Regions from separate parts of the Cytobacillus sp. FSL R5-0377 genome, predicted to be linked through region 3. Evidence: a T-box and tRNA genes for the amino acid it is inferred to sense, from the RefSeq annotation. Region 3 holds a T-box; the other regions hold tRNA genes.

Region 1 (7,239 bases), 1.2 Mb from region 3:
AAAAATGAGCAGAACTTGTTTATGTTCTGCTCATTTTTATTTTTCCTTTATTACAAAAGCTTTTCCCCAAACAATGAACCCATAAGCGCGACTGCTACAGTAGCTGTTTTGTTCTTGTCATCCAAAATAGGATTAACCTCTACAAATTCAGCGGATGTAATGATTTGTGCTTCTGCAAGCATTTCCATGGCCAAGTGGCTTTCACGGTAGCTGATTCCGCCAATTACCGGAGTGCCAACCCCTGGTGCATCATGAGGATCCAGTCCATCCAAATCAAGGGAAAGATGAACGCCATCTGTATTTCGTTCTTTTAAATATGTAATAGACTCTTCCATAACCTTGGTCATTCCAAGACGGTCAATTTCATGCATAGTGTACACTTTAATGCCTTTTTCCTTAATAAGCTCCCGCTCACCTTCATCCAATGACCTTGCCCCAATAATGACAATATTCTCAGGCTTAATCTTTGGACCATATCCCCCTACATTGGTTAATAGCGGATGGCCTATACCGAGGCTTACAGCAAGCGGCATGCCATGTATGTTTCCTGAAGGTGAAGTCTCAGCTGTATTTAAATCACCATGAGCATCATACCAGATAACCCCGAGGTTTGTATAGTGCTTTGAAACCCCTGCTAATGTTCCAATTGCGATGCTGTGGTCACCGCCTAGAACTAATGGAAAGGATCCGTCTTTTATTGCGTGATCCACTTTCTCTGCAAGCATTTCCGTTTTCTCTGCAATAAGGTGCAAGTTGCGAAGATTTGAATTTGGATCGATTTGGACCTCCGGGCGGCCGACTGGAATATCGCCCTGGTCATGGATTTCTTCAAATAAACATTTTAAACGTTCATTCACCCCGGCATACCTGATTGCACTTGGCCCCATGTCTACACCGCGTCTCATCTGGCCAAGATCCATTGGCATTCCAATTATCGATAATTTCTGTCTACTCATAATGTAACTCCTCCCTTTCCCTTCATATATATATTTTAACCGCTTTCAAACACATGACTCAACTCGACAAAATCGTGTATATATATGCGGCTGTTAGGGGAAAAGGTCCTAGTTTTTTCGATGATGTTCCGATATTTATAAAATAAAAAAACCTTAAACCACATTGGTTTAAGGATTAATAAATTATGTATGTTGGTGGAGCCTAGCGGGATCGAACCGCTGACCTCCTGCGTGCAAAGCAGGCGCTCTCCCAGCTGAGCTAAGGCCCCATTTGGAGCGGAAGACGGGATTCGAACCCGCGACCCCCACCTTGGCAAGGTGATGTTCTACCACTGAACTACTTCCGCAGCATGCATATTTATATTTACAACTAAGACCTTCAGGACTCGATTCCCAAGGTCTGCGTATTTCTATAAAGTGAGCCATGAAGGACTCGAACCTTCGACCCTCTGATTAAAAGTCAGATGCTCTACCGACTGAGCTAATGGCTCGTAGTAAGGAAAATGGCTGGGCTAGCAGGATTCGAACCTGCGAGTGACGGAGTCAAAGTCCGGTGCCTTACCGCTTGGCTATAGCCCAATAATTACAAAATAAAAAGGACATTCATAGCTTGTCCAGTTTGTTGTGTTTTATTAAAAATAAATGGTGGAGGGGGGCAGATTCGAACTGCCGAACCCGAAGGAGCGGATTTACAGTCCGCCGCGTTTAGCCACTTCGCTACCCCTCCATCTGCGAAAAACAGATGGTGCCGGCGAGAGGACTTGAACCCCCAACCTACTGATTACAAGTCAGTTGCTCTACCAATTGAGCTACACCGGCAAGTATGGTGGAGGATGACGGGATCGAACCGCCGACCCTCTGCTTGTAAGGCAGATGCTCTCCCAGCTGAGCTAATCCTCCATTATGGTGACCCCTACGGGATTCGAACCCGTGTTACCGCCGTGAAAGGGCGGTGTCTTAACCGCTTGACCAAGGGGCCTAGTATTCTAGTTGTTTACATTAAGAGAGCTTCCAACCGGGCTCGAACCGGTGACCTCTTCCTTACCATGGAAGTGCTCTACCTGCTGAGCTATGGAAGCAACAGCTCATATTTCCCATAAGGGGCTTTATGAAAATGGCTCCGCAGGCAGGATTCGAACCTGCGACCGTTCGGTTAACAGCCGAATGCTCTACCACTGAGCTACTGCGGAATAGCGGTATTTTAAAAACAGCCCGGCAGCGTCCTACTCTCACAAGGGGACAGCCCCTAACTACCATCGGCGCTGAGAAGCTTAACTTCCGTGTTCGGTATGGGAACGGGTGTGACCTTCTCGCCATCGCCACCAGACTATTTTTCAAAGACAATTATTATTATACCGTCTTTTAATCATTTTTCAAGAGGAAATTTACTTTTTTCGTTCCCTCAAAACTAGATAATGTATGAAGAAGTATTTGCCGAGTATTCACCAATGACTCGTCTAGCTTCGGCTCCTAACTTCTCTCGAAGTTGAACAGTCGCCTCCGCTTTTCATTTTGGTTAAGTCCTCGATCGATTAGTATCAGTCAGCTCCACATGTCGCCACGCTTCCACCTCTGACCTATCAACCTGATCATCTTTCAGGGATCTTACTAGCTTGACGCTATGGGAAATCTCATCTCGAGGGGGGCTTCATGCTTAGATGCTTTCAGCACTTATCCCTTCCGCACATAGCTACCCAGCGATGCCTTTGGCAAGACAACTGGTACACCAGCGGTGCGTCCATCCCGGTCCTCTCGTACTAAGGACAGCTCCTCTCAAATTTCCTGCGCCCACGACGGATAGGGACCGAACTGTCTCACGACGTTCTGAACCCAGCTCGCGTACCGCTTTAATGGGCGAACAGCCCAACCCTTGGGACCGACTACAGCCCCAGGATGCGATGAGCCGACATCGAGGTGCCAAACCTCCCCGTCGATGTGGACTCTTGGGGGAGATAAGCCTGTTATCCCCGGGGTAGCTTTTATCCGTTGAGCGATGGCCCTTCCATGCGGAACCACCGGATCACTAAGCCCGACTTTCGTCCCTGCTCGACTTGTAGGTCTCGCAGTCAAGCTCCCTTGTGCCTTTACACTCTGCGAATGATTTCCAACCATTCTGAGGGAACCTTTGGGCGCCTCCGTTACTTTTTAGGAGGCGACCGCCCCAGTCAAACTGCCCACCTGACACTGTCTCCCGCCCCGATAAGGGGCGCGGGTTAGAATTTCAATACAGCCAGGGTAGTATCCCACCGACGCCTCCACCGAAGCTGGCGCTCCGGCTTCTCAGGCTCCTACCTATCCTGTACAAGCTGTACCAAAATTCAATATCAGGCTACAGTAAAGCTCCACGGGGTCTTTCCGTCCTGTCGCGGGTAACCTGCATCTTCACAGGTACTATAATTTCACCGAGTCTCTCGTTGAGACAGTGCCCAGATCGTTACGCCTTTCGTGCGGGTCGGAACTTACCCGACAAGGAATTTCGCTACCTTAGGACCGTTATAGTTACGGCCGCCGTTTACTGGGGCTTCGATTCAAAGCTTCGCTTGCGCTAACCTCTCCTCTTAACCTTCCAGCACCGGGCAGGCGTCAGCCCCTATACTTCGCCTTGCGGCTTCGCAGAGACCTGTGTTTTTGCTAAACAGTCGCCTGGGCCTATTCACTGCGGCTCATCAGGGCTATTCACCCTAATGAGCACCCCTTCTCCCGAAGTTACGGGGTCATTTTGCCGAGTTCCTTAACGAGAGTTCTCTCGCTCACCTTAGGATTCTCTCCTCGCCTACCTGTGTCGGTTTGCGGTACGGGCACCTTTTCCCTCGCTAGAGGCTTTTCTTGGCAGTGTGGAATCAGGAACTTCGGTACTAAATTTCCCTCGCCGTCACAGCTCAGCCTATGTGGTAACGGGATTTGCCTCGTTACCGGCCTAACTGCTTGGACGCGCTAATCCAGCAGCGCGCTTACCCTATCCTCCTGCGTCCCCCCATTGCTCAAACGGTAAAGAGGTGGTACAGGAATATCAACCTGTTGTCCATCGCCTACGCTTTTCAGCCTCGGCTTAGGTCCCGACTAACCCTGAGCGGACGAGCCTTCCTCAGGAAACCTTAGGCATTCGGTGGATGGGATTCTCACCCATCTTTCGCTACTCATACCGGCATTCTCACTTCTAAGCGCTCCACCAGTCCTTGCGGTCTGGCTTCAACGCCCTTAGAACGCTCTCCTACCACTGACATCGAAAGATGTCAATCCACAGCTTCGGTGATACGTTTAGCCCCGGTACATTTTCGGCGCGGAGTCACTCGACCAGTGAGCTATTACGCACTCTTTAAATGGTGGCTGCTTCTAAGCCAACATCCTGGTTGTCTAAGCAACTCCACATCCTTTTCCACTTAACGTATACTTTGGGACCTTAGCTGGTGGTCTGGGCTGTTTCCCTCTTGACTACGGATCTTATCACTCGCAGTCTGACTCCCATGGATAAGTCTTTGGCATTCGGAGTTTGTCTGAATTCGGTAACCCGATGGGGGCCCCTAGTCCAAACAGTGCTCTACCTCCAAGACTCTTACTACATGAGGCTAGCCCTAAAGCTATTTCGGAGAGAACCAGCTATCTCCAAGTTCGATTGGAATTTCTCCGCTACCCACACCTCATCCCCGCACTTTTCAACGTGCGTGGGTTCGGGCCTCCATCCAGTGTTACCTGGACTTCACCCTGGACATGGGTAGATCACCTGGTTTCGGGTCTACGACCACATACTCATTCGCCCTATTCAGACTCGCTTTCGCTGCGGCTCCGTCTTCTCAACTTAACCTCGCATGTAATCGTAACTCGCCGGTTCATTCTACAAAAGGCACGCTATCACCCATTAACGGGCTCTAACTACTTGTAGGCACACGGTTTCAGGATCTCTTTCACTCCCCTTCCGGGGTGCTTTTCACCTTTCCCTCACGGTACTGGTTCACTATCGGTCACTAGGGAGTATTTAGCCTTGGGAGATGGTCCTCCCTGCTTCCGACGGGATTTCTCGTGTCCCGCCGTACTCAGGATCCACTCTGGAGGGAACGAAGTTTCAACTACAGGGCTTTTACCTTCTCTGGCCGGCCTTTCCAGACCTGTTCATTTACCTCGTTCCTTTGTAACTCCGTATAGAGTGTCCTACAACCCCAGGAGGCAAGCCTCCTGGTTTGGGCTAATCCCGTTTCGCTCGCCGCTACTCAGGGAATCGCGTTTGCTTTCTCTTCCTCCGGGTACTTAGATGTTTCAGTTCCCCGGGTCTGCCTTCTATACCCTATGTATTCAGGTAAAGATCCTATCCCATTACGGATAGGGGGTTTCCCCATTCGGAAATCTCCGGATCAAAGCTTACTTACAGCTCCCCGAAGCATATCGGTGTTAGTACCGTCCTTCATCGGCTCCTAGTGCCAAGGCATTCACCGTGCGCCCTTTCTAACTTAACCGTATTTGACAGGTTCATCGAAGATGAACAAGATCAAAGGTTCTTACTCTATTTAACATAGAGAGAATTCACTAAAATGGCGATTACTCGGTTATTGCTTCTTCATAATCATTATCTAGTTTTCAAAGAACGAATCATTCATTGAGAGATTGAACTCTCAAAACTGAACGAACAAAGAACGTCACGTTTCTTGTAAATATTCCTTAGAAAGGAGGTGATCCAGCCGCACCTTCCGATACGGCTACCTTGTTACGACTTCACCCCAATCATCTGTCCCACCTTAGGCGGCTGGCTCCAAAAGGTTACCCCACCGACTTCGGGTGTTACAAACTCTCGTGGTGTGACGGGCGGTGTGTACAAGGCCCGGGAACGTATTCACCGCGGCATGCTGATCCGCGATTACTAGCGATTCCGGCTTCATGCAGGCGAGTTGCAGCCTGCAATCCGAACTGAGAATGGTTTTATGGGATTCGCTTAACCTCGCGGTTTTGCAGCCCTTTGTACCATCCATTGTAGCACGTGTGTAGCCCAGGTCATAAGGGGCATGATGATTTGACGTCATCCCCACCTTCCTCCGGTTTGTCACCGGCAGTCACCTTAGAGTGCCCAACTGAATGCTGGCAACTAAGATCAAGGGTTGCGCTCGTTGCGGGACTTAACCCAACATCTCACGACACGAGCTGACGACAACCATGCACCACCTGTCACCCTGTCCCCCGAAGGGGAACGCCCTATCTCTAGGGTTGTCAGGGGATGTCAAGACCTGGTAAGGTTCTTCGCGTTGCTTCGAATTAAACCACATGCTCCACCGCTTGTGCGGGCCCCCGTCAATTCCTTTGAGTTTCAGCCTTGCGGCCGTACTCCCCAGGCGGAGTGCTTAATGCGTTTGCTGCAGCACTAAAGGGCGGAAACCCTCTAACACTTAGCACTCATCGTTTACGGCGTGGACTACCAGGGTATCTAATCCTGTTTGCTCCCCACGCTTTCGCGCCTCAGCGTCAGTTACAGACCAAAGAGTCGCCTTCGCCACTGGTGTTCCTCCACATCTCTACGCATTTCACCGCTACACGTGGAATTCCACTCTTCTCTTCTGCACTCAAGTTCCCCAGTTTCCAATGACCCTCCCCGGTTGAGCCGGGGGCTTTCACATCAGACTTAAGGAACCGCCTGCGCGCGCTTTACGCCCAATAATTCCGGACAACGCTTGCCACCTACGTATTACCGCGGCTGCTGGCACGTAGTTAGCCGTGGCTTTCTGGTCAGGTACCGTCAAGGTACCGGCAGTTACTCCGGTACTTGTTCTTCCCTGACAACAGAGTTTTACGATCCGAAAACCTTCATCACTCACGCGGCGTTGCTCCGTCAGACTTTCGTCCATTGCGGAAGATTCCCTACTGCTGCCTCCCGTAGGAGTCTGGGCCGTGTCTCAGTCCCAGTGTGGCCGATCACCCTCTCAGGTCGGCTACGCATCGTCGCCTTGGTGAGCCGTTACCTCACCAACTAGCTAATGCGCCGCGGGCCCATCTGTAAGTGATAGCCGAAACCATCTTTCAGCTTTCCCTCATGTGAGGGAAAGAGTTATCCGGTATTAGCCCCGGTTTCCCGGAGTTATCCCAGTCTTACAGGCAGGTTGCCCACGTGTTACTCACCCGTCCGCCGCTGACTTCAGGGAGCAAGCTCCCATCCGTCCGCTCGACTTGCATGTATTAGGCACGCCGCCAGCGTTCGTCCTGAGCCAGGATCAAACTCTCCATATAAGAGTTGATATAGCTCGATTGTCTTTTCAAAAAAGACTAATGATTAAACGTTGACGTATTGTTCGTTCAGTTTTCAAAG
Region 2 (7,239 bases), 190 kb from region 3:
ATCTGGCTGCAGATCATTTAGATTATCTGCCGCTATCTTTAAGGGTCTCTTCTAATAAATTTGATTCCAAATCGCTCATCTAATAGTAGAAAGCTTAAATGAAAAATGCATGAGGAAATAAAACTAAACATTTTTGAAAAATTATATTGCAAACATTTAAAGAGTCGTGGTATATTAATTCTTGTCCTTAACAAGGCAAGTTGAACTGAGAAAAAACATTTAAAAAAGTTATTGACTTGTTTATGGATAACATGTTATATTAATAAAGTCGCTTCTAGGCGATCAGGCAAAATATAACAAAGAGAAAATTGATCTTTGAAAACTGAACGAACAATACGTCAACGTTTAATCATTAGTCTTTTTCGAAAAGGCAATCGAGCTATATCAACTCTTATTTGGAGAGTTTGATCCTGGCTCAGGACGAACGCTGGCGGCGTGCCTAATACATGCAAGTCGAGCGGACTGATGGGAGCTTGCTCCCTGAAGTCAGCGGCGGACGGGTGAGTAACACGTGGGCAACCTGCCTGTAAGACTGGGATAACTCCGGGAAACCGGGGCTAATACCGGATAACGCTTTCCCTCACATGAGGGAAAGCTGAAAGATGGTTTCGGCTATCACTTACAGATGGGCCCGCGGCGCATTAGCTAGTTGGTGAGGTAACGGCTCACCAAGGCGACGATGCGTAGCCGACCTGAGAGGGTGATCGGCCACACTGGGACTGAGACACGGCCCAGACTCCTACGGGAGGCAGCAGTAGGGAATCTTCCGCAATGGACGAAAGTCTGACGGAGCAACGCCGCGTGAGTGATGAAGGTTTTCGGATCGTAAAACTCTGTTGTCAGGGAAGAACAAGTACCGGAGTAACTGCCGGTACCTTGACGGTACCTGACCAGAAAGCCACGGCTAACTACGTGCCAGCAGCCGCGGTAATACGTAGGTGGCAAGCGTTGTCCGGAATTATTGGGCGTAAAGCGCGCGCAGGCGGTTCCTTAAGTCTGATGTGAAAGCCCCCGGCTCAACCGGGGAGGGTCATTGGAAACTGGGGAACTTGAGTGCAGAAGAGAAGAGTGGAATTCCACGTGTAGCGGTGAAATGCGTAGAGATGTGGAGGAACACCAGTGGCGAAGGCGACTCTTTGGTCTGTAACTGACGCTGAGGCGCGAAAGCGTGGGGAGCAAACAGGATTAGATACCCTGGTAGTCCACGCCGTAAACGATGAGTGCTAAGTGTTAGAGGGTTTCCGCCCTTTAGTGCTGCAGCAAACGCATTAAGCACTCCGCCTGGGGAGTACGGCCGCAAGGCTGAAACTCAAAGGAATTGACGGGGGCCCGCACAAGCGGTGGAGCATGTGGTTTAATTCGAAGCAACGCGAAGAACCTTACCAGGTCTTGACATCCCCTGACAACCCTAGAGATAGGGCGTTCCCCTTCGGGGGACAGGGTGACAGGTGGTGCATGGTTGTCGTCAGCTCGTGTCGTGAGATGTTGGGTTAAGTCCCGCAACGAGCGCAACCCTTGATCTTAGTTGCCAGCATTCAGTTGGGCACTCTAAGGTGACTGCCGGTGACAAACCGGAGGAAGGTGGGGATGACGTCAAATCATCATGCCCCTTATGACCTGGGCTACACACGTGCTACAATGGATGGTACAAAGGGCTGCAAAACCGCGAGGTTAAGCGAATCCCATAAAACCATTCTCAGTTCGGATTGCAGGCTGCAACTCGCCTGCATGAAGCCGGAATCGCTAGTAATCGCGGATCAGCATGCCGCGGTGAATACGTTCCCGGGCCTTGTACACACCGCCCGTCACACCACGAGAGTTTGTAACACCCGAAGTCGGTGGGGTAACCTTTTGGAGCCAGCCGCCTAAGGTGGGACAGATGATTGGGGTGAAGTCGTAACAAGGTAGCCGTATCGGAAGGTGCGGCTGGATCACCTCCTTTCTAAGGAATATTTACAAGAAACGTGACGTTCTTTGTTCGTTCAGTTTTGAGAGTTCAATCTCTCAATGAATGATTCGTTCTTTGAAAACTAGATAATGTTAATGAAGAAGCAATAACCGAGTAATCGCCATCTTAGTTTTTTCTCTTATTTAATATTAAGTAAGAGCACAAACCATGAGGACGATGAGCGGCAAGGAGATCAAGGAAGCGACCGAGTGAGCACCGGAGCGTACTTCAGTACGTGAGGAGCGGAGCGAGAGAGCTGACGCAGAGATCCGCAGTCGATCAGCGGCCGAAGTAGGTTAAGTTAGAAAGGGCGCACGGTGAATGCCTTGGCACTAGGAGCCGATGAAGGACGGTACTAACACCGATATGCTTCGGGGAGCTGTAAGTAAGCTTTGATCCGGAGATTTCCGAATGGGGAAACCCCCTATCCGTAATGGGATAGGATCTTTACCTGAATACATAGGGTATAGAAGGCAGACCCGGGGAACTGAAACATCTAAGTACCCGGAGGAAGAGAAAGCAAACGCGATTCCCTGAGTAGCGGCGAGCGAAACGGGATTAGCCCAAACCAGGAGGCTTGCCTCCTGGGGTTGTAGGACACTCTATACGGAGTTACAAAGGAACGAGGTAAATGAACAGGTCTGGAAAGGCCGGCCAGAGAAGGTAAAAGCCCTGTAGTTGAAACTTCGTTCCCTCCAGAGTGGATCCTGAGTACGGCGGGACACGAGAAATCCCGTCGGAAGCAGGGAGGACCATCTCCCAAGGCTAAATACTCCCTAGTGACCGATAGTGAACCAGTACCGTGAGGGAAAGGTGAAAAGCACCCCGGAAGGGGAGTGAAAGAGATCCTGAAACCGTGTGCCTACAAGTAGTTAGAGCCCGTTAATGGGTGATAGCGTGCCTTTTGTAGAATGAACCGGCGAGTTACGATTACATGCGAGGTTAAGTTGAGAAGACGGAGCCGCAGCGAAAGCGAGTCTGAATAGGGCGAATGAGTATGTGGTCGTAGACCCGAAACCAGGTGATCTACCCATGTCCAGGGTGAAGTCCAGGTAACACTGGATGGAGGCCCGAACCCACGCACGTTGAAAAGTGCGGGGATGAGGTGTGGGTAGCGGAGAAATTCCAATCGAACTTGGAGATAGCTGGTTCTCTCCGAAATAGCTTTAGGGCTAGCCTCATGTAGTAAGAGTCTTGGAGGTAGAGCACTGTTTGGACTAGGGGCCCCCATCGGGTTACCGAATTCAGACAAACTCCGAATGCCAAAGACTTATCCATGGGAGTCAGACTGCGAGTGATAAGATCCGTAGTCAAGAGGGAAACAGCCCAGACCACCAGCTAAGGTCCCAAAGTATACGTTAAGTGGAAAAGGATGTGGAGTTGCTTAGACAACCAGGATGTTGGCTTAGAAGCAGCCACCATTTAAAGAGTGCGTAATAGCTCACTGGTCGAGTGACTCCGCGCCGAAAATGTACCGGGGCTAAACGTATCACCGAAGCTGTGGATTGACATCTTTCGATGTCAGTGGTAGGAGAGCGTTCTAAGGGCGTTGAAGCCAGACCGCAAGGACTGGTGGAGCGCTTAGAAGTGAGAATGCCGGTATGAGTAGCGAAAGATGGGTGAGAATCCCATCCACCGAATGCCTAAGGTTTCCTGAGGAAGGCTCGTCCGCTCAGGGTTAGTCGGGACCTAAGCCGAGGCTGAAAAGCGTAGGCGATGGACAACAGGTTGATATTCCTGTACCACCTCTTTACCGTTTGAGCAATGGGGGGACGCAGGAGGATAGGGTAAGCGCGCTGCTGGATTAGCGCGTCCAAGCAGTTAGGCCGGTAACGAGGCAAATCCCGTTACCACATAGGCTGAGCTGTGACGGCGAGGGAAATTTAGTACCGAAGTTCCTGATTCCACACTGCCAAGAAAAGCCTCTAGCGAGGGAAAAGGTGCCCGTACCGCAAACCGACACAGGTAGGCGAGGAGAGAATCCTAAGGTGAGCGAGAGAACTCTCGTTAAGGAACTCGGCAAAATGACCCCGTAACTTCGGGAGAAGGGGTGCTCATTAGGGTGAATAGCCCTGATGAGCCGCAGTGAATAGGCCCAGGCGACTGTTTAGCAAAAACACAGGTCTCTGCGAAGCCGCAAGGCGAAGTATAGGGGCTGACGCCTGCCCGGTGCTGGAAGGTTAAGAGGAGAGGTTAGCGCAAGCGAAGCTTTGAATCGAAGCCCCAGTAAACGGCGGCCGTAACTATAACGGTCCTAAGGTAGCGAAATTCCTTGTCGGGTAAGTTCCGACCCGCACGAAAGGCGTAACGATCTGGGCACTGTCTCAACGAGAGACTCGGTGAAATTATAGTACCTGTGAAGATGCAGGTTACCCGCGACAGGACGGAAAGACCCCGTGGAGCTTTACTGTAGCCTGATATTGAATTTTGGTACAGCTTGTACAGGATAGGTAGGAGCCTGAGAAGCCGGAGCGCCAGCTTCGGTGGAGGCGTCGGTGGGATACTACCCTGGCTGTATTGAAATTCTAACCCGCGCCCCTTATCGGGGCGGGAGACAGTGTCAGGTGGGCAGTTTGACTGGGGCGGTCGCCTCCTAAAAAGTAACGGAGGCGCCCAAAGGTTCCCTCAGAATGGTTGGAAATCATTCGCAGAGTGTAAAGGCACAAGGGAGCTTGACTGCGAGACCTACAAGTCGAGCAGGGACGAAAGTCGGGCTTAGTGATCCGGTGGTTCCGCATGGAAGGGCCATCGCTCAACGGATAAAAGCTACCCCGGGGATAACAGGCTTATCTCCCCCAAGAGTCCACATCGACGGGGAGGTTTGGCACCTCGATGTCGGCTCATCGCATCCTGGGGCTGTAGTCGGTCCCAAGGGTTGGGCTGTTCGCCCATTAAAGCGGTACGCGAGCTGGGTTCAGAACGTCGTGAGACAGTTCGGTCCCTATCCGTCGTGGGCGCAGGAAATTTGAGAGGAGCTGTCCTTAGTACGAGAGGACCGGGATGGACGCACCGCTGGTGTACCAGTTGTCTTGCCAAAGGCATCGCTGGGTAGCTATGTGCGGAAGGGATAAGTGCTGAAAGCATCTAAGCATGAAGCCCCCCTCGAGATGAGATTTCCCATAGCGTCAAGCTAGTAAGATCCCTGAAAGATGATCAGGTTGATAGGTCAGAGGTGGAAGCGTGGCGACATGTGGAGCTGACTGATACTAATCGATCGAGGACTTAACCAAAACGACAAGCGGAGGCGACTGTTCAACTTCGAGAGACGTTGGAGAGCCGTTCATTCAAATCCTGGTTTTGGATTGGAGGGACGGATCGAAACGGCCGAGAAGTTAGGAGCCGAAGCTAGACAAGTCATTGGTGAATACTCGGTAAATACTTCTTCATACATTATCTAGTTTTGAGGGAACGAAAAAAAAGTAAATTTCCTCTTGAAAAATGATAAAAAGACGGTATAATAATACTTGTCTTTGAAAAATAGTCTGGTGGCGATAGCGAGAAGGTCACACCCGTTCCCATACCGAACACGGAAGTTAAGCTTCTCAGCGCCGATGGTAGTTAGGGGCTGTCCCCTTGTGAGAGTAGGACGCTGCCGGGCGTTAATAATGGAGGATTAGCTCAGCTGGGAGAGCATCTGCCTTACAAGCAGAGGGTCGGCGGTTCGATCCCGTCATCCTCCACCATTAATTTAAATGTACAAGCTGCCGGTGTAGCTCAATTGGTAGAGCAACTGACTTGTAATCAGTAGGTTGGGGGTTCAAGTCCTCTCGCCGGCACCACTTCATTTCTTTTATAGAATATGAGCCATTAGCTCAGTCGGTAGAGCATCTGACTTTTAATCAGAGGGTCGAAGGTTCGAGTCCTTCATGGCTCACCATTTTTAATTTTTATATTGCGGGTGTGGCGGAATTGGCAGACGCACCAGACTTAGGATCTGGCGCCGCAAGGCGTGGGGGTTCGACTCCCTTCACCCGCACCATTATTTTTGCGGAAGTAGTTCAGTGGTAGAACATCACCTTGCCAAGGTGGGGGTCGCGGGTTCGAATCCCGTCTTCCGCTCCATTTATTGCCGGGGTGGCGGAACTGGCAGACGCACAGGACTTAAAATCCTGCGGTAGGTGACTACCGTACCGGTTCGATTCCGGTCCTCGGCACCAGTAGAATTTAATATTGCGCCCGTAGCTCAATTGGATAGAGCGTTTGACTACGGATCAAAAGGTTAGGGGTTCGACTCCTCTCGGGCGCGCCATATTAACGGGGAGTAGCTCAGCTTGGTAGAGCACTTGGTTTGGGACCAAGGGGTCGCAGGTTCGAATCCTGTCTTCCCGACCATTTATATTGGGGCCTTAGCTCAGCTGGGAGAGCGCCTGCTTTGCACGCAGGAGGTCAGCGGTTCGATCCCGCTAGGCTCCACCATAATTATTTTTACTGTTTTGGCGGTGTAGCTCAGCTGGCTAGAGCGTACGGTTCATACCCGTGAGGTCGGGGGTTCGATCCCCTCCGCCGCTACCATTTTAATTAAACGATGCTGGACCTTTAGCTCAGCTGGTTAGAGCAGACGGCTCATAACCGTCCGGTCGTAGGTTCGAGTCCTACAAGGTCCACCACTTTTCTTATACGGAGGAATACCCAAGTCCGGCTGAAGGGATCGGTCTTGAAAACCGACAGGCGGGTCAAACCGCGCAGGGGTTCGAATCCCCTTTCCTCCTCCATAATTTATTTTAATATTATTGTCGCGGGGTGGAGCAGTCCGGTAGCTCGTCGGGCTCATAACCCGAAGGTCGCAGGTTCAAATCCTGCCCCCGCAATCTGGTCCGGTAGTTCAGTTGGTTAGAATGCCTGCCTGTCACGCAGGAGGTCGCGGGTTCGAGTCCCGTCCGGACCGCCATTTTTAAAAGAAAGTTTGGCTCAGTAGCTCAGTCGGTAGAGGATTTTAAAAGAATGCAGCTGCGAAGCATTTCATCATCGAATAGCATGCTTTTAAAATCTGCGACAAAGAACGCAGGGCTTTGAAGCACATTTATTTAGATTTAGGGATATAATATTATTTTTGGCTCAGTAGCTCAGTCGGTAGAGCAAAGGACTGAAAATCCTTGTGTCGGCGGTTCGATTCCGTCCTGAGCCACCATTTTAGACCTTATGCGGGTGTAGTTTAGTGGTAAAACCTCAGCCTTCCAAGCTGATGATGAGGGTTCGATTCCCTTCACCCGCTCCAAAATGGGCCTATAGCTCAGCTGGTTAGAGCGCACGCCTGATAAGCGTGAGGTCGATGGTTCGAGTCCATTTAGGCC
Region 3 (7,239 bases):
TCAATCAGGTGAGAAGCGGGTGCTTCTTCTTTTCCTCAAACTGTATTCAATTTACCTTAGCAACTATATCACAAAGAATGACTCCGTGTCAAACGAATAACTTTTATCACAACGAAGAAAAGCATAACAAAATTAATTGCTTTTGGCAATATGATTTTAATATTTTTTCGAAATGAATTTAATCCCAACTTTTTCATTTTTTCCTTCCTGCTCATAAAATTATAGTTTTACTTGATTTACAAATGACCATAAAAAGGGCTGCAGCACGTGCAGCCCTTTTTCATTATTAGCGTTTTACTTCAGTTTTTAGTGCAGAGATGAAGTCCTCAAATGAAACAGTTTCAGATTTTTGCTCTCCATACTTGCGGACATTGACAGCTTTTTCAGCTACTTCGTTGTCTCCTACAACAAGCATATATGGAGTTTTTTGCATTTGGGCTTCACGGATCTTATACCCGATTTTTTCATTGCGGTCATCGAGCTCAACACGGAAGCCCTCTGCCTGAAGCTGCTCCTGCACTTTTTTTGCATAATCAAAGTGGATATCAGGGGATACCGGAATAACCTGGACTTGAACTGGTGCAAGCCAAGTTGGAAATGCTCCCTTATATTCCTCAATCAGGAATGCTACAAAACGCTCCATAGTAGAAACGACACCTCGGTGGATTACTACCGGGCGATGAGGCTTTCCATCTTCCCCTACATAAGTCAGATCAAATCGCTCAGGAAGCAGGAAGTCCAGCTGGACAGTTGATAAAGTCTCATCCTTGCCAAGCGCAGTTTTAACTTGGACATCCAATTTAGGACCATAAAAAGCTGCTTCGCCTTCTGCCTCAAAATAATCGAGGCCGATTTCATCCATCGCTTCTTTAAGCATGGCCTGTGCTTTTTCCCACATTTCATCATCATCAAAGTACTTCTCAGTATCCTGAGGATCTCTGTAAGAAAGGCGGAATGAGTAGTCATTGATATCGAAGTCTTTATATACTTCAAGAATTAGATGCACTACACGCTTAAATTCTTCCTTGATCTGGTCAGGACGAACAAAAATATGTGCATCATTCAGAGTCATGCCCCGCACACGCTGAAGGCCGGATAGGGCTCCTGACATTTCATAGCGGTGCATTGTTCCAAGCTCTGCAATACGGATAGGCAATTCGCGGTAGCTGTGGATGCCATTCTTATAGATCATCATATGATGCGGGCAGTTCATTGGACGAAGGACAAGCTGTTCGTTATCCATCTCCATGACAGGGAACATGTCTTCCTGATAATGATCCCAGTGGCCGGATGTTTTATAAAGATCCACGCTTCCCATGATCGGAGTATACACATGGTCATAGCCCAGTCTTTCTTCCTTATCGACGATGTATCGCTCGATATTGCGGCGGATTGTTGCCCCTTTTGGAAGCCACATTGGGAGCCCCTGGCCTACTTTTTGCGAATTCATGAACAGGTTAAGCTCTTTGCCGATTTTGCGGTGGTCTCGCTCTTTTGCCTCTTCAAGGAGACGCAAATGCTCAGCCAGGTCCTCTTTCTTGAAGAAAGCTGTTCCATAAATACGCTGAAGCATCTTGTTATCACTGTCGCCTCTCCAATAGGCTCCGGCAATGCTTAATAGTTTGAACTCCTTCAATTTGCCAGTAGAAGGTACATGGACACCGCGGCAGAGGTCAAAAAATTCGCCCTGCTCGTAAATAGTCACTGTTTCATCTTCAGGAATTGCCTCGATCAGTTCAAGCTTATATTCATCATCAATTTCCTTGTACATCTGAACTGCTTCATTGCGGCTGACTTCTTTGCGAACAATATCAAGATTTTCATTAATAATCTTTTTCATTTCTTTTTCAATCACTGAAAGATCTTCTGGTGAAAGTGATTCTTCCAGATCGATGTCATAATAGAATCCGCCTTCAATAACGGGTCCTACCCCAAGCTTTACATTTTTATATAAACGCTTGATCGCCTGAGCCATCAAATGGGCGGTGCTATGGCGAAGAACCTCCAGCGCATCGCTTGAGTCCGCTGTGACAATTTCAATCGCACCATTGTTTTCGATTGGACGTCGAAGATCATACATTTCTCCATCCAGCTTGCCGGCAATCGCCTTTTTCTTCAGGCCCGGGCTGATCGAAGCTGCAATATCTTCTGTTGTCGTTCCCTTTGGAAACTCCTTTACAGCCCCATCTGGAAACGAAACTTTAACAACTTCTGACATGATATTTCCTCCCTTTTTATGTTAACGCAAGACATCTGAATCAGATGCTGCTGCGCTTTACACTTGAAAAATAAAAAAACCCGTCCCTAAAAAAGGGACGAGTTATTATTAACACGCGGTTCCACCCTACTTCTCGTTTTCAAAAAAGACAAACGACTCTGTAGTAAGATAACGGTCTTTTCCCGCCAGCCCATTTCCTGGCTGGAGTTCAGAGGCGGTAAGCATTCAAATCGTGTTAGGAAGGTTTCAGCCTTGCCTTCCCTCTCTTTAAACCGTATTAGAATACCCTTATCCTCATCGCAACTTTTGCTTGGTTATTGTAATATGTACGTTATTATAGTTTGTTATTTCAGGAAAATCAAGGGTATCTTTTACATTTTTCATCATCAGCATAAGAATGGGTGTTTCGATCATGATAAAAAGCAGTAAGAGAGCTTAATTGAAGCCTTTCTTCAAAAATATTGCGGATTGTTCTGACCAGAGGCTGGTCAAAATCATCTGAATAGAGATAAATAGCTGAAGGTGCGATTGAGAGCAGCGGTGCAATCGTACCAGAATCCACATATACTGGATGATTGGATAATAGCTTGCGGTCAATCATTCTTAAGAGCTCTCCGCGTTTAATTTCACGCAATTGCTCATCATAAAAATAAACACCTTCATCCATTAAGACATGGATTGTATCGATTTTGGGCTGCCTGCCTGACAGGAAATCCCTCAAAGTATGGATGAACATCTGATATTCCTGTTCCATTTTGTACTCATCGATGGAAACTTCCACATATTTGGTCATTTCATTCATGAGCGGGCGCATCCGGAATTTTACGAATGAATCAAAAGAAAAGGAAATATGATCTTGAAACAACTGATCAATTGCACTTTTTAAATTTTCTTTAACATCCAGGCCACTGACAAACGCAGCAAGATCCTCGCGGTTTCCTTCCAGGATAGAGTGAATAATTTCTAGAATTTGCTGCTGCTCGCCTTCATCCTCATAATAATAATGCTCCATCAGTATCCGTTTAAACCAATCATCCTGCTTTTGGTTCACGATAAATTGAAAAAATGCTGTCTTAACAGTATTCAGGATATTGCCGCTATTTTCAGCAGAAACTCTGACTATATGTTGATCTTCAAAATGAAGAATATTATTATCACTTTGACAAAAAGACTGCAGCTGTTCTGAAAGATGCTCATGAAAATTTCGAGCATCTGTGCTGCTCTGGAAAATGATTTCGATCAACCAAATCCCCCCTTTATACAAATCTCTGTTCTATGTATATGGCGGACTTGGCCAAATTAGAAGTAGGGTTTGGTGTTTTAGTGTATTAAACGATGATAAGTTCCTTTGGGATAAAATTTTCTTTTAGCGTTTTAATTTTGTCCGTTGATTTTACTCCAGATGCTCGCATTTTGCTGAGCGGGCGGTGAGCATTTTTGAACCATGCTTCAGTGCCATAAATACCCGCAGGACATTGAATAAGCTTCTTCGAATGAACACCACACGAAGGAAATGCGTCAGCACTCTCGAGGATCAAGTGCCCACAGCGAAGATCAACTCAGCAAATTAATCTAGGTTATGAAAAAGCAACGAACTTTACAAAAACTGCCTTGAATATAAAAAGCGCACATGTAGTGAAAACAGCAGCAATAAAAAAACTGCCGAGGGATTTATCGGCAGTTTTTCAGATTATACTCTCCTGTTCGGCCCTTCTACAAGCACAGGTTCAGCTAGGTATTTAATTCGCTCCATAATTCTTCTAGCTTTCATTTTCTCTTCCTCACCGCGCTGGCTGTAGGAGAGATGATGTTCAAGTCCCTGGAGGTCGAAGTTGGAAGTGAAAAAGGTTGGGAGGCTTTCCTGCATGCGGAACTGCAGAATTGGCCCTAAAATCTCATCCCTTGTCCAGCTGGACATGGTTTCTGCTCCAATATCGTCAAACATTAAAACAGGTGCTTTTTTAATGGTTTCCATCTTACCGTTAAGGGTTTGATCTCCAATTGAATTTTTCAATTCCCTGAATAACTCAGGAACATAGACAATCATGGAGGAAACTTTCCGGCTTGCGAGCTTATTGGCAATCGCACCAAGCAAATATGACTTGCCCACACCGAATTTCCCATAAAAATAAATTCCTTTTTGCTTGGACCCCGGCTGGTAGTCCATTACAAAAGATGCCGCCTTATCCACAGCCTCAATGCGGTCGTCATCATCATATATGGAATCAAAAGTGGCATGAAGGATATCAGATGGCACATATAAACTCTGGATTAATTTTTCATTTCTCCGCTTTTCATCGTGCATGACCTTGCGCGGGCATTTATCATACTTCAAATCGATCGATCCTCTTTGAATCACAAGTTCTGGATGATAGCCCTGCATGAAATTTACACAACCTTCCAAGCTGGAACATTTATTGCATTCCTTGCTCTGCTGTGTGTACTCAAAAAGCTTGCTAAGGCTTTTCTCTACCATCTCAGATGTCAATTCATCCTGATGTTTTTGGAGAAAGGCCTTTACTTCAGGGTGATTAAGCGTTTGGTTCCTCATCATTTCATATCTTCTTTGAAAACCTTCATTGCCAGCAAGACGCCGTAATGTTTCATTAATTTTTTCCATTAATCAGTCACCTCCTGTGATCGCAGTTTTTTTAATTTCTCCTTAAGTTCCCTTTTTTTCAATTCCCGCTCATACTGTTCCTTTTCGCTATTTTGCTGCTGGGTCTGTTCCTTTTTGGCAGCTGGGCTGCTATTTTCATCAAACCAGTCTGGAAGCATCTCTGTTCTGATCGGCTTCCTTTTGTTCCCCGTTGGGCCTGCAGTTTTCTTTCCTTCCGCCCAATCAAGGTATTGGCGATGTTCCTTTTTGGCTAATGCAATAGCCGCCTCAGGGGTTTTAATCTTCTTTCTCGCCCAGTGGCCAGCTATTTTTTCTACGTACCCTTTCGTCAGCTTCATATCTGTTTTGAGCATAACATATTGAATCAGCACATTAATTACCCCAGGCAGAAGCTTTTGCTGGAACATGACATCTTCTATAATCTGCAGATCGCCCTTCGAAGGTTCTGCTCCTCCTGATATATCTTTTAATAGCTGCCTGGGTGAGGTAATTTCCAAATAACGAATTAATTCTTCTTCCTGTGTTTCAGGCTTTTTTTTATGAGTATGATGAATGGCAGGCTGAACCCGGTCTATCAGGGATGGAAGCATATCCTGGTTTTGGAATTGATACCAATCCCGCGCAGATTTTCTTAATTCATCAATGTTTATCTCATTATCTTCATTTACGGCGCTGATGACAATATTTTTCATCTGAATAGGGTCGATTCCGTATAAAAAGGCAAGATTGCTGATGGAATCCTTTACTTTAACTGTAAGGGCTTTTTTTGGTACAAGCGATTCATTAAGCCCTGCCTGAAGCAATTCAAAATTAAACTCTTCATTTCCAATTTGAATGCCCTCCTGCTCCTGCCTTCCAATATACCCTTCCCCATCCGATTCATTCATCAGCTTCACCACTTCTTCATCTAACGAACCAGGGTGCCCGGATTGGAATACATCCTGGAAAGCCTTTGTTACTTCCTCAAATCCCATGGCCGGCTGCACCTTCTGATCTGAGAAGAAGCGCTTCAATCTCATAAATTGATTCTTGCCCAATTTCTTATAAAGATAGATATTGAGCATGCCATCAAGGAAGAATTGTTCAGGTGTCAGCGGTGGAAGCAGCTCGTAAATAAATGACCTTGTCTCTTCTTCTTTGTTCACATATACCTTTAAAAGTCCTATCCCTTCAAGCTTGAGACGGGCTTCATAAATATCTTTAAGCCCCATCCCCATGAAATTCATTAAACTATGGTGTGAGTTGGAAGATGACCATAGCCGATTTTCTTCAAGTTCGGCCCATAAAGTCATATACAAACTGAAGCACACAGAGCCAATGAGCGGCTGGTATAAGAGTGTCAGCACTTTCCGGTCATAATCATGCAAAAGCCCGCTGGCTGCTACTGTATATCGGTCTATTGGAAGCATCTCCTGCCAATGCTGGGCCATGGCGTTCACCTTTTTCTATCTAAATTTTTTTATCCTGTCAATTAAAAGCATATCCCGCAAAAAAAAGAGCCAAAGAAAACCCTTCAGCCCATCAGCCTATTTCATCAAATCTCTACACGTATAACTTGCTGTTTTTCGCCTAACATTGCTGCCGGATGATTTCCGCTCCAGGCTGCTCGGTGAACAGCGGTGAAGGCAGTAAGCCTTCCTCTGCGCTTCGAGTTACTAGGGCGGTACTATCAGCTCCAATCAACTCGAAAAACATACAAAAGCAACAAGTCTTGCAAAAATAGCTTTCATCCAAAATCAGTGCAGCGGGAAAACTGTCCAGATTACGATTGTTCTTTTTTAATTAGTTCCTTAAGTTCATCAATAAACACATTGATATCCTTAAATTGCCTGTATACCGATGCGAACCGGACATATGCGACCTCGTCAATCTTTGCGAGCCTGTCCATGACCATTTCGCCAATTTCATCACTTTTTATTTCAGAAACACCGTTGCTGCGGAGTTCTTTCTCCACTTCAAAGGTAATATCCTCGAGATCTTTTAAAGCAACAGGCCTCTTTTCACATGCTTTAATAAGGCCTCTCAGAATTTTCTCCCGGCTGAATTCCTCTCTGGTACCTTCTTTTTTCACAACGATTAATGGAATTTCTTCCACTTTCTCAAAAGTCGTAAACCGGTATCCGCATTTCTCGCATTCTCTTCTTCGGCGGATCGATCGGCTGTCATCCACAGGTCGGGAATCAAGAACACGGGTATTATTGTTTTGGCATGAAGGGCATCTCATACAATCAGCTCCGAATTTTTTTATAAGTTGGCTTTAACTATTTACCGAAGATTATTTGATACTCTTATCTTATAAAAAAGGAGTTGTCAGTACAAGTACAACTATTTATCTGCATTTCTTGCAGAACCTAGAAAATCATGCCGTTTATTTAATTTTTCATATATCGAAAGAACCTCT

Evidence for each region. A T-box is a leader RNA that pairs with one kind of tRNA and senses whether it is charged. The one in region 3 lies ahead of thrS (threonine--tRNA ligase), so its partner is inferred to be a tRNA-Thr.
Region 1: it has a tRNA-Thr gene. The T-box ahead of thrS (threonine--tRNA ligase) is inferred to sense a tRNA for this amino acid. The anticodon was not compared.
Region 2: it has a tRNA-Thr gene. The T-box ahead of thrS (threonine--tRNA ligase) is inferred to sense a tRNA for this amino acid. The anticodon was not compared.

What each region holds. Positions count from the first base shown of each region.
Region 1 is NZ_JBBORA010000001.1:2,287,466-2,294,704, forward strand. It holds gene NSQ49_RS11730 (aspartyl-phosphate phosphatase Spo0E family protein) at 1-8, shown strand, start outside; gene rocF (arginase) at 51-956, opposite strand; tRNA gene NSQ49_RS11740 (tRNA-Ala) at 1,150-1,225, opposite strand; tRNA gene NSQ49_RS11745 (tRNA-Gly) at 1,229-1,303, opposite strand; tRNA gene NSQ49_RS11750 (tRNA-Lys) at 1,375-1,447, opposite strand; tRNA gene NSQ49_RS11755 (tRNA-Gln) at 1,461-1,535, opposite strand; tRNA gene NSQ49_RS11760 (tRNA-Tyr) at 1,600-1,683, opposite strand; tRNA gene NSQ49_RS11765 (tRNA-Thr) at 1,700-1,775, opposite strand; tRNA gene NSQ49_RS11770 (tRNA-Val) at 1,781-1,856, opposite strand; tRNA gene NSQ49_RS11775 (tRNA-Glu) at 1,861-1,935, opposite strand; tRNA gene NSQ49_RS11780 (tRNA-Thr) at 1,963-2,035, opposite strand; tRNA gene NSQ49_RS11785 (tRNA-Asn) at 2,072-2,146, opposite strand; rRNA gene rrf (5S ribosomal RNA) at 2,167-2,283, opposite strand; rRNA gene NSQ49_RS11795 (23S ribosomal RNA) at 2,469-5,404, opposite strand; rRNA gene NSQ49_RS11800 (16S ribosomal RNA) at 5,611-7,160, opposite strand.
Region 2 is NZ_JBBORA010000001.1:3,249,545-3,256,783, forward strand. It holds rRNA gene NSQ49_RS16565 (16S ribosomal RNA) at 393-1,942, shown strand; rRNA gene NSQ49_RS16570 (23S ribosomal RNA) at 2,243-5,178, shown strand; rRNA gene rrf (5S ribosomal RNA) at 5,430-5,546, shown strand; tRNA gene NSQ49_RS16580 (tRNA-Val) at 5,556-5,631, shown strand; tRNA gene NSQ49_RS16585 (tRNA-Thr) at 5,652-5,727, shown strand; tRNA gene NSQ49_RS16590 (tRNA-Lys) at 5,750-5,825, shown strand; tRNA gene NSQ49_RS16595 (tRNA-Leu) at 5,843-5,927, shown strand; tRNA gene NSQ49_RS16600 (tRNA-Gly) at 5,936-6,010, shown strand; tRNA gene NSQ49_RS16605 (tRNA-Leu) at 6,017-6,105, shown strand; tRNA gene NSQ49_RS16610 (tRNA-Arg) at 6,121-6,197, shown strand; tRNA gene NSQ49_RS16615 (tRNA-Pro) at 6,204-6,280, shown strand; tRNA gene NSQ49_RS16620 (tRNA-Ala) at 6,289-6,364, shown strand; tRNA gene NSQ49_RS16625 (tRNA-Met) at 6,384-6,460, shown strand; tRNA gene NSQ49_RS16630 (tRNA-Ile) at 6,479-6,555, shown strand; tRNA gene NSQ49_RS16635 (tRNA-Ser) at 6,568-6,660, shown strand; tRNA gene NSQ49_RS16640 (tRNA-Met) at 6,683-6,756, shown strand; tRNA gene NSQ49_RS16645 (tRNA-Asp) at 6,760-6,836, shown strand; tRNA gene NSQ49_RS16650 (tRNA-Phe) at 7,001-7,076, shown strand; tRNA gene NSQ49_RS16655 (tRNA-Gly) at 7,090-7,163, shown strand; tRNA gene NSQ49_RS16660 (tRNA-Ile) at 7,168-7,239, shown strand, end outside.
Region 3 is NZ_JBBORA010000001.1:3,439,604-3,446,842, reverse strand. It holds ribosomal protein L20 leader region at 1-37, opposite strand, end outside; gene thrS (threonine--tRNA ligase) at 287-2,218, opposite strand; T-box leader at 2,309-2,528, opposite strand; gene ytxC (putative sporulation protein YtxC) at 2,577-3,461, opposite strand; gene dnaI (primosomal protein DnaI) at 3,909-4,838, opposite strand; gene NSQ49_RS17510 (replication initiation and membrane attachment family protein) at 4,838-6,268, opposite strand; gene nrdR (transcriptional regulator NrdR) at 6,601-7,062, opposite strand; gene NSQ49_RS17500 (hypothetical protein) at 7,164-7,239, opposite strand, start outside.